2 linked regions of the Desulfovibrio desulfuricans genome follow. Each later gene encodes a partner of the first gene's protein in a complex. Links are inferred from orthologs where the notes say so. Each region holds a gene or a part of one and is shown on either strand. Other genes may lie near its edges.

What was found.
Region 2: the proteins of NE637_RS11015 (region 1) and fliM are in contact, whole or in part, in a crystal structure (PDB 1F4V), measured with the Escherichia coli proteins. The link is inferred for Desulfovibrio desulfuricans from one-to-one orthologs.

The regions. Positions count from the first base shown.
Region 1 is NZ_JANFYZ010000008.1:103,549-107,615, forward strand. What follows is about bases 404-3,244. They hold NE637_RS11015 (chemotaxis response regulator CheY), read left to right. Parts: upstream 404-1,554; coding sequence 1,555-1,935; downstream 1,936-3,244. Other genes in these bases: NE637_RS11005 (MinD/ParA family protein), read left to right, coding at 404-527; NE637_RS11010 (FliA/WhiG family RNA polymerase sigma factor), read left to right, coding at 698-1,477; NE637_RS11020 (flagellar basal body-associated FliL family protein), read left to right, coding at 2,226-2,894; NE637_RS11025 (hypothetical protein), read left to right, coding at 3,031-3,244. Outside these bases: more of NE637_RS11005, read left to right, coding at 1-403; more of NE637_RS11025, read left to right, coding at 3,245-3,348; NE637_RS11030 (hypothetical protein), read left to right, coding at 3,345-3,770; NE637_RS11035 (hypothetical protein), read right to left, coding at 3,863-4,067. UniProt on the Escherichia coli protein: Involved in the transmission of sensory signals from the chemoreceptors to the flagellar motors.
Region 2 is NZ_JANFYZ010000018.1:200-4,309, reverse strand. What follows is about bases 433-3,316. They hold fliM (flagellar motor switch protein FliM), read left to right. Parts: upstream 433-1,326; coding sequence 1,327-2,307; downstream 2,308-3,316. Other genes in these bases: gmhB (D-glycero-beta-D-manno-heptose 1,7-bisphosphate 7-phosphatase), read right to left, coding at 2,499-3,188; NE637_RS14035 (ASKHA domain-containing protein), read right to left, coding at 433-1,255. In the rest of the region: more of NE637_RS14035, read right to left, coding at 1-432; NE637_RS14020 (Ros/MucR family transcriptional regulator), read right to left, coding at 3,400-3,801. UniProt on the Escherichia coli protein: FliM is one of three proteins (FliG, FliN, FliM) that forms the rotor-mounted switch complex (C ring), located at the base of the basal body.

The DNA.
Region 1 (4,067 bases):
TCACCCTTTCCACGGGTCAGAAGCTTGAACTGCTTGAAGCCGTTGATGAAATGGAAGACGGACTTGACTACCTCATCGTGGATACAGGTGCAGGCATCAGCGACAACGTGCTCTATTTCAACATGGCCGCGCAGGAGCGCCTGGTGGTGCTCACACCGGAACCGACCTCGCTCACTGACGCCTATGCTCTCATCAAGGTGCTGAAAAACAATCACGGCGTTGAACGCTTCAAGGTGTGCGTCAACATGGCCCCGGACCTCAAGACGGCCAAGGACATGTTTGTGCGTCTGCATCAGGCCTGCGACCATTTTCTCAGCGGCGTCTCCCTGGAACTTGTGGGCGTCATCCCGCGCGATACAGGCGTACGCAAGGCCGTGGTGCAGCAGTTGCCCTATTGCATAAGCGAACCGCAAAGCCCGGCGGCAAAGGCCACCATGTCGCTGGCCAAGAACATCAGCGCATGGGAAGCCCCCGAAAACCTCGACGGCAACATCAAGTTTTTCTGGAAAAAACTGCTGTTCCGCTAGAATTGCGGATGGGATTCCGGGCCTGAAAAGCCTTTTGCGACAGAAACAACGCTTCATAACCTCAACGAGTCAATAACGCAGCGCAACCAGCCTTGGCGGGCAGGTGGAGCGAGGCACAACAGGCATCCAGATGCCACGGGGTAGAAGAGGCAAATCCGAAGGAAACCAACATGAAGACCGGCACAGCGCAAGCGCAAGCTCCCTGCCCCTGGGAAGCGCTCGAAACCGGGGCAACCCCTTGGGAGAGCTTTTCACCGGCAGAGCAGGAATCCGTGGTGCGTCACTATGCGCCCAAGATCCGCTTTCTCGCTTTGCGGCTCAAAGCCAAACTGCCGCGCAGCATAGAACTTGGGGAGCTGATCAGCTCCGGCACCCTGGGCCTCATGGAAGCCTTGGGCAAGTTCAGGCCGCAGCTCGGCATCCGCTTTGAAACGTATGCCGAAAGCCGCATCAAGGGAGCCATGCTCGATGAATTGCGCCGCCTTGACTGGTTTCCCCGGTCGTTGCGTCAGCGTGTGCGGGTGCTTGATGAAGCCATGCGCAAGGTTGAACACGAGCAAGGCCGTCAGGCCACCGAGGACGAGCTGCAAAAGATCACCGGCCTCGACATGCGTGATGTGCGGCAGGGGCTTGAAGCCCTGCAAAACCAGCTCTGGATTTCACTTGACGCCATTCAGGACACGATTTCGGGCGAAGGCCCCGAAGGCGGAGAACCCTTCCGCAGCACTGCCCTGCAAGAGCTTGTGGAGCGCGTGGCACCGCTGATCGACCGCTTGACGCCAAGAGAAAAGTTGGTACTCTCGCTGTATTATACTGATGAGTTGAATATGCGTGAAACTGCCGAAGTCATGGGCATCACTGAAGGCAGGGTTTCACAATTACATTCACAGGCCCTGAGCCGCCTTCGCAAGGAATTTCATAATCTCTACGGCGAAGGCACAGAAATATAAGCTTACGACAGACAGTGGCGCACGGCTGCAACGTCTGTTGCAAACCGATATTGACGGCGCTTCAAGGAGTTCTTCTCATGCCTTACAATCCGAATATGCGTGTTCTTGTGGTTGACGATTTTTCCACCATGCGCCGTATTGTGCGCAACATTCTGCGCCAGCTTGGTTTTCAGAACGTGGTGGAAGCCGATGACGGCACCTCGGCATGGGAAGTTCTGAACCGCGAGAAGATCGACTTTATCGTTTCGGACTGGAACATGCCCCAGATGACAGGCATTGATCTGCTCCGCAAGGTCCGCTCAAGCGAGCAGTTTGCCAACATCCCCTTTCTGATGGTCACTGCTGAAGCCCAGCAGGAAAACATCATTGAAGCCGTGCAGGCCAAGGTTTCCAACTACATCGTCAAACCCTTCACTGCGGACACGATGAAGCAGAAAATCGACAAGATTTTCCCCTAGAGCATTCCATGTTGAAAAACTTGCCAGAGGCGATGTGCATTCGCCCGGCAAGCATGCGTGGCGCGGATATACATAAATAACCACGCAGGGCAGCCAGCCTTTTCGCAGGCAACCTGCCTTTGGCCACAGCGCCAAATTTCCCTGGCTTTGACGGCCCGCTCCTGGCCGGGGTCAGCGCTGCATGCGCTCACCTGGTTCGGGGCGGGTTTTTTGTTCTTAGTGGTTGCGGTAGTGTAGTGCTGGTCACGGCATGGAACAGATGAACAGGCCGTGATTGTCAGGAGAGGCGCGTGGCTGAAAAGCAGGATTTGAAAGACGCCCCCGTCAAGGATGAACTTCAGGTTGCGGTCAGCCAGGACACAAGCCTGCGCAAGGTCGAACTTGATCTTGACGATGCCCCGTTCCTTGTGGAACAGGCGCCTCCTCCCCCGGCCAAAACCGAGGAAGCCCCACTTCAGGTAGCCGAAGAAGGGGCCGAACCACCCAAGAAGAAAAAAAAGCTGCTGCTCATTGCTGCCGCTGCTGGCCTGCTCGTGTTGCTGGTGGCAGGCGCTGCAATCTGGTGGTTTGTACTGCGCACCCCCCCGCCGCCGCCTCCGGAGCCAATCAAGCCAGACGTGATCGTGGTGCCTTCTGCGAAAACACCGACTGCCCAGCCTGACAGCGTCAAGGAACTGGCACCCTTCGTTATTCCCCGGCAAACACCTACTGGGGCGCGCTTTTTGATCTGCAAATTTTCAACAGTCAGCCAAAGCCCCAGGGTGGGCATGGAGATTGACCACAAGCTCATCCCTCTGCGTGATGCCCTGTATTATTACCTGAGCAGCAAGTCGGACGAGTTTTTGCTGAATCCGGCCAATACGGCTACCATAAAAAAAGACCTCAGCGGGGTGCTGAACGATTACCTGACGCAGGGGCGCATTGATGACATTTTGTTTGAGAGTTATCTGAACGAATAGCCACAGCAGCATCTGCAGGCCAGTGGAGCCAGCAGACGACAGCGCCCGTGGCCCTACGCAAGGCACACCCGCTGCTGCTGCACAAGCGACCTGCTGAAGGTCGTCAGGCCCCCGGAACCGGCAACAGGAGGCCTCCATGAGCGTTGACGCCACCATGGCCGTGCTGTATGCCCAGACCAGCCTGGCCACATCCGTAAGCAATGCCGCCGCTGTCGCCCCGCAGGCATCGGCTGCCATGTCGCGCGTTCTTGCCGCCGCCATGGCAAAGCAGGAGCAGCAGCAGGTAACGCGCACAGAACCCGGAACCCAGACGGCGCTGAACCCGGATGCCGATCACCAGGGCGCACCCCATTTTGGCAGCCGCAGAAGGCGGCGGCCCCCCCCTGAACCGGAAACCCCAGCGGGTGAAACTTCATCCCCGCTTGTGGGCAACCTTTTGAACATAAAAGTATGAACGACACACTGCTTTACGCACTTATCATGCTCTTTTCCCTCTTCGAGCTTGCCATCCTTGGCGGTGTGCTTGTTTTCTACATGCGTTTGCGCCGGTCAGAGGGCCTGCTCAACGCCTTGCAGGGCAATCAGGACAGCCTGCTGGCGCGCATAGAAATGAACGCACGGCTGGAAAAAGAAATAGTGGCTACGTTTGCCCAACGGCAGGCGGAGTTGCGGAATCTGGATGAAAAGCTGGAAGCGCGCACGCATGAACTGCGCCGCCTGCTGGAACAGGCCGAGGGCATCAGCCGTTCGCCCCAGTTTTTGCGGGAACTGATTTTAAATGGACACCGCAAAGGCCTGAGCAGTCGGCAGATCGCCAAAAACGCTGGCCTCAGCGTGGATGAAGTGGATCTTATCCTTGCGCAGAACGTTCAGTAAGGCCCCATACGGCCCTTCACCCGCTGTGGGGCAGCCATTCCTTACGCAACCCCGCACGCACAGACAAACAATTACCCACTCCTGCGGCAGGGCTAGAAGTCAAGCTTGAACTGCATGCCCAACCCCAAGGCGGATTCGGGCTGTTTGTTGGCATTGGCGCGCTCGCGCTGCTCATCCTTGAGGATCAGCTCCGGCCCGACCCTGATGCTCAGGTCATCGCCCGCGTCCACATCCGCATAGGCCCGCACAACATGGCGGCTTTGCATGGGGACATTTTCGTCCGCCTCTAGTTCATGC
Region 2 (4,110 bases), on another replicon or contig:
GCGCCGCATCCGCTGCATTTTCTGCATCCGGGGACGCGCTTTCATAAAACTGCGCAGCAAGCCCCAGGGGCGTGAGCGTAAAGCCCGTTACCACACCGGGGCCAGCCAGCTGGCCGCATTCAGGCCCAATACCTTCCAGAGCCGGGCCAAGGGGTACGCTGGTCAGCCACAACTGTCCAGTCTCGGTTACCAGTGCAAGTTCGCCGTTGGTGCCAAGGTCGGCCAGTACAAAGGGCCGGGGAACATCCGCCTCCAGCAGGGCGGCCAGCCCCGCGCTCACGTCGCCGCCCACAAAGGGCGCAGGCAGCGGCGGTACATAGAGAGGTGGAAAATCCGTCAGGGCAACGGTTTCATCGCCGCTGTGCGTCAGCCTGTACGGCGCTGCGCACAGCCCCTCCACATCGCGATCAAGAAAAATATCCGTCATGGCCGTATTGGCAGCCAGACACAACCGCGTCACCCGCCCCGTGCCCGACTTCGCCAGCGAATCCATGATGCCCAGCAGTTGCCGCCGGGCAAGCCCGGCCAGCACGGCGCGCCCTTCTGCCACGCGCGCCACGGCAAGGCGCGACATGACATCCGCCCCGGCCCCGGCCTGCGGATTGAGCGTACGGCCTTCAGCCACTGCCCGGCCTTGCATATCAAGCGCCCGCCAACACAGGGATGTAGTGCCAAGATCAACTGCCAGAGCCAAATCCGGCGGCGTCATTGGGGGCAGAATCTGCCGCGCCGCGCCGCGACCGGACAAACGCCCTGTCTCTTGCGCTCCCGCTGGCAGAACAAGATTCTCCGGCGGCAACTCAAGATCAAGCGCAGCAGCGCCCTCCGCAGTCGTGTCAGGGTCTGGCACCTGACGGCGACAGGCCAGACGCCAGCCAGCCTCCAGCTGCGAGGCGGAAAAAACGTCCACCTCCGCAGGCAGGCAGGGCGGCGCATGGCGCACAAAACGCACGCGGCAGCGCCCGCAACGCCCAAGCCCGCCGCACAGGGGCAAAGGGCGCACCAGCCCCGAAAGCCAGATGGCCTGCGAAAGGCTTTGCCCCGGCCTTGCGGCAATAGTCACTGATGGCGCGGCTGGAGCAGCGCCGCATGGGTCTGCATGGGCATGGTCACTGGCCGAAAAAAGACGTACAAACATGCGCCAAGAGTGCCTGACAGGCCCGGTAAAGGCAAGCGTGGCGCACTCCCCTGCCGTGCGGCAATTGCTCTGGCAAAAGGCGCTGTACGGCTTGTCAAACTGGCCTTTATCTTGCATATTCCATCTGCGTGGTCGTGTGCGGAAAAACACGCCGCAACACACATTTTCACGACTGTTCCGAGGCTGGTATGAATAAAGTTCTGGCGCAAGACGAAGTTGATGCCCTGCTGCGCGGGCTTTCCGGCGGGGAAATCGAAAACGAAGCGGAAACGCAGGAAGACGATTCCGGCATTGTGTCTTTTGACCTTGCCAATCAGGATCGCATCATCCGCGGGCGCATGCCCGTGCTTGAAATCGTTAACGACCGTTTTTCACGGCTTTGCACCAACGCCCTTTCAAACTCTGTGCGCAAGCGCGTGGAGCTGAACCCCATATCCATTGATATGACCAAGTTCGGCGAGTTCATGCGCTCGCTGCCGGTGCCAACCTCCATCAATATTTTCAAAATGGATCCCCTGCGCGGCAATGCCATCATGGTTGTTGATTCGCGTCTGGTATTTGCCCTGGTGGAAAACGTGTTTGGCGGCGCTGGCTCCCAGCCCAAGGTTGAAGGCCGCGAATTCACGCGCATTGAGCAGGCAGTGGTGGACAAGATTGTCAAAATCGCGCTGGAGAACATGGAAGAATCCTGGCGGCCAGTGCATGACGTAAAGCTTGAGCTGGTGCGCAGCGAAATCAATCCGCAGTTCGCCGCCATTGTGCCCCCCAGCGACGTTGTGGTGGTCATCACCTTTGAGGTCGAGCTGGATACGGCGCTCGGCTCCATGATTATTTGCCTGCCCTACGCCACCATTGAACCCATTCGTTCCAAACTGCATGCGAGCTTTCAGACCGAACGCCTCGAAGTTGACCACGCATGGGTGGCGCGCCTTAAAGAGCGCCTGCTGGAAACCCCGGTGGAGATGAAGGTGCATTTTGGCCGCACCACCATCACGGGCAACCAGTTGCTGCGCATGCAGGTGGGCGACATTATCGTGCTTGATACCGACCACGAAGACATGCTCAACTGCACGGTCGCCGGAGTGACCAAGTATCAGGGCCTGCCTGGCACCATCAAGGCCATGAAGGCCTTTCAGATCATTAAGGAAAACGAACCGCAATACACCTGATGCGACCAGCCGCGCGGCAAAGGCGGGCACTCGGCAGCCGCCAGCACTGACGCCGCTCCCCCCACGTATTAAATTCACGCAAAGGCCCCTGCCTGAAAGAACTGCACCCAACGCAGATTCTGTCAGACAGGGGCCTTGTGCATCTACAGGCACGGCAGGGCTAAAATGCCAAGCCTGCCTGTACATAAAAATTATGCTTTGTCAGGCCCGTCCTCACAACCAGAACCGCCACAGCCGGGGAGGCCGGAACTGTCAGAGCTGTGCTTTCCCCCACAGTGCGCGCCACAGCCGCCAGGCAGGCGGGAAAGCCTGTGTGCCCGCATCTCAGGCGCAAGAATATGCACCCCGGCGGCGGCCAGATGCGGCACCACCTTTACGCCTTCCGGCACGGGTACGTTATCTTCGTACGCGCCCACCGGGGGGCGCAATAGCACGCAACTGCACCCGGCGGCCAGCCCGGCCTGCATATCGCGCACACGGTCGCCAATCATCCAGGAGCGTGCAAGATCAATATTCAGATCGGCAGCGGCTTGCAGAATGAGGCCCGGCTCTGGCTTGCGGCAGTTGCAAGGGCCAGTAACCTCCGGCAGGTGGGGGCAATAATACCACGCGTCGATAACGGCGTTGTGCGCCGCAAGATCTTCATTAACCCATGCTTCCAGAGCGTGCAGATCGTCCTCGCTGAACATGCCGCGCGCCAGCCCCGACTGATTGCTCACGACCACAAGCAGATACCCTACGGCATGAAAGCGCCTGAGGGTTTCAACCACGCCCGGCAGCCACTGCCAGTCTTCCTTGCGGTGAATATAGCCAGTATCGTGATTCAGGGTGCCGTCGCGGTCCAAAAAAATGGCGCGGCGCGGCGCTTCTGCTGTGCTCATGAAAGCCCTTGCCCTTTTCCGGGGTTACCCGGCAGTTTGGTGTGCTGCAATCCTTGGCAATTATGCGCCAAACCAAAAAAAATGCAAAAACTGCCCGCAAAAACCTAACCGGTGTCCCAAACAGAAGCGGCCCACAAGTGGGCCGCTTCTTTCCCCTGCCCTATAAGGCGGGGAACGCAAAAACAAGGCTGCTGACAGACAGACCGCAGAATTACTTCTTGGCGGTCATTCTCCGTTCCCACAGCTTCATGTCGTTCATTTTTTTGCGGCGTTCACGCTGCAAAGCCTTGCAGGCAAGCGGGGTACCCTTTTTAAAGCCCCACTTTTCAAGGTATTCTTCTGTGGAGAGGCCGTGTGTAGCCAGGTGACGTTTAGTCAAAATCTTGAAGCTCTTACCACACTCAAGGCAGGTAACGCTCTTTTCCTTGATCGATTTTCTGGCTTCAAGAACAGCCCCATCAAAATCGGGTTCGCCAGTGGCTTCGCCCATGGCAACAGCCCTGATGCTGCCAGCAACCTTTTGGACAAAGGCCGTTATTTCTTCCGCGCTCATAACCCTGACGCCAGCCTGAGCCTTGGAAATTTCCAAAGCACCCTTCAAAAAATCGTCCATCTTCACTCCGCGATATATTAAGTTAAAAAACTTTTGAACTATAAGGATTCAGCACTAACACTATTTCGATAAAGCAATTTGTGTCAACCCAATAAACGAAAAATGACACCACAATCAAACCGGGGCGCTTGAAGCGTAAGGAGGGCAATATAAATAGCTTTTAGAGAATATGCCATCCATATTTAGGGGTGCGCCGGCGCTTCAACCGCAATTTATCGCACATTATTACTGTAAAAATAAAAAATAGCCCAAAATGGCTGCCATAATACAAATAAACTCCCAGCTTTTTACATTTCATGATAAGCATAG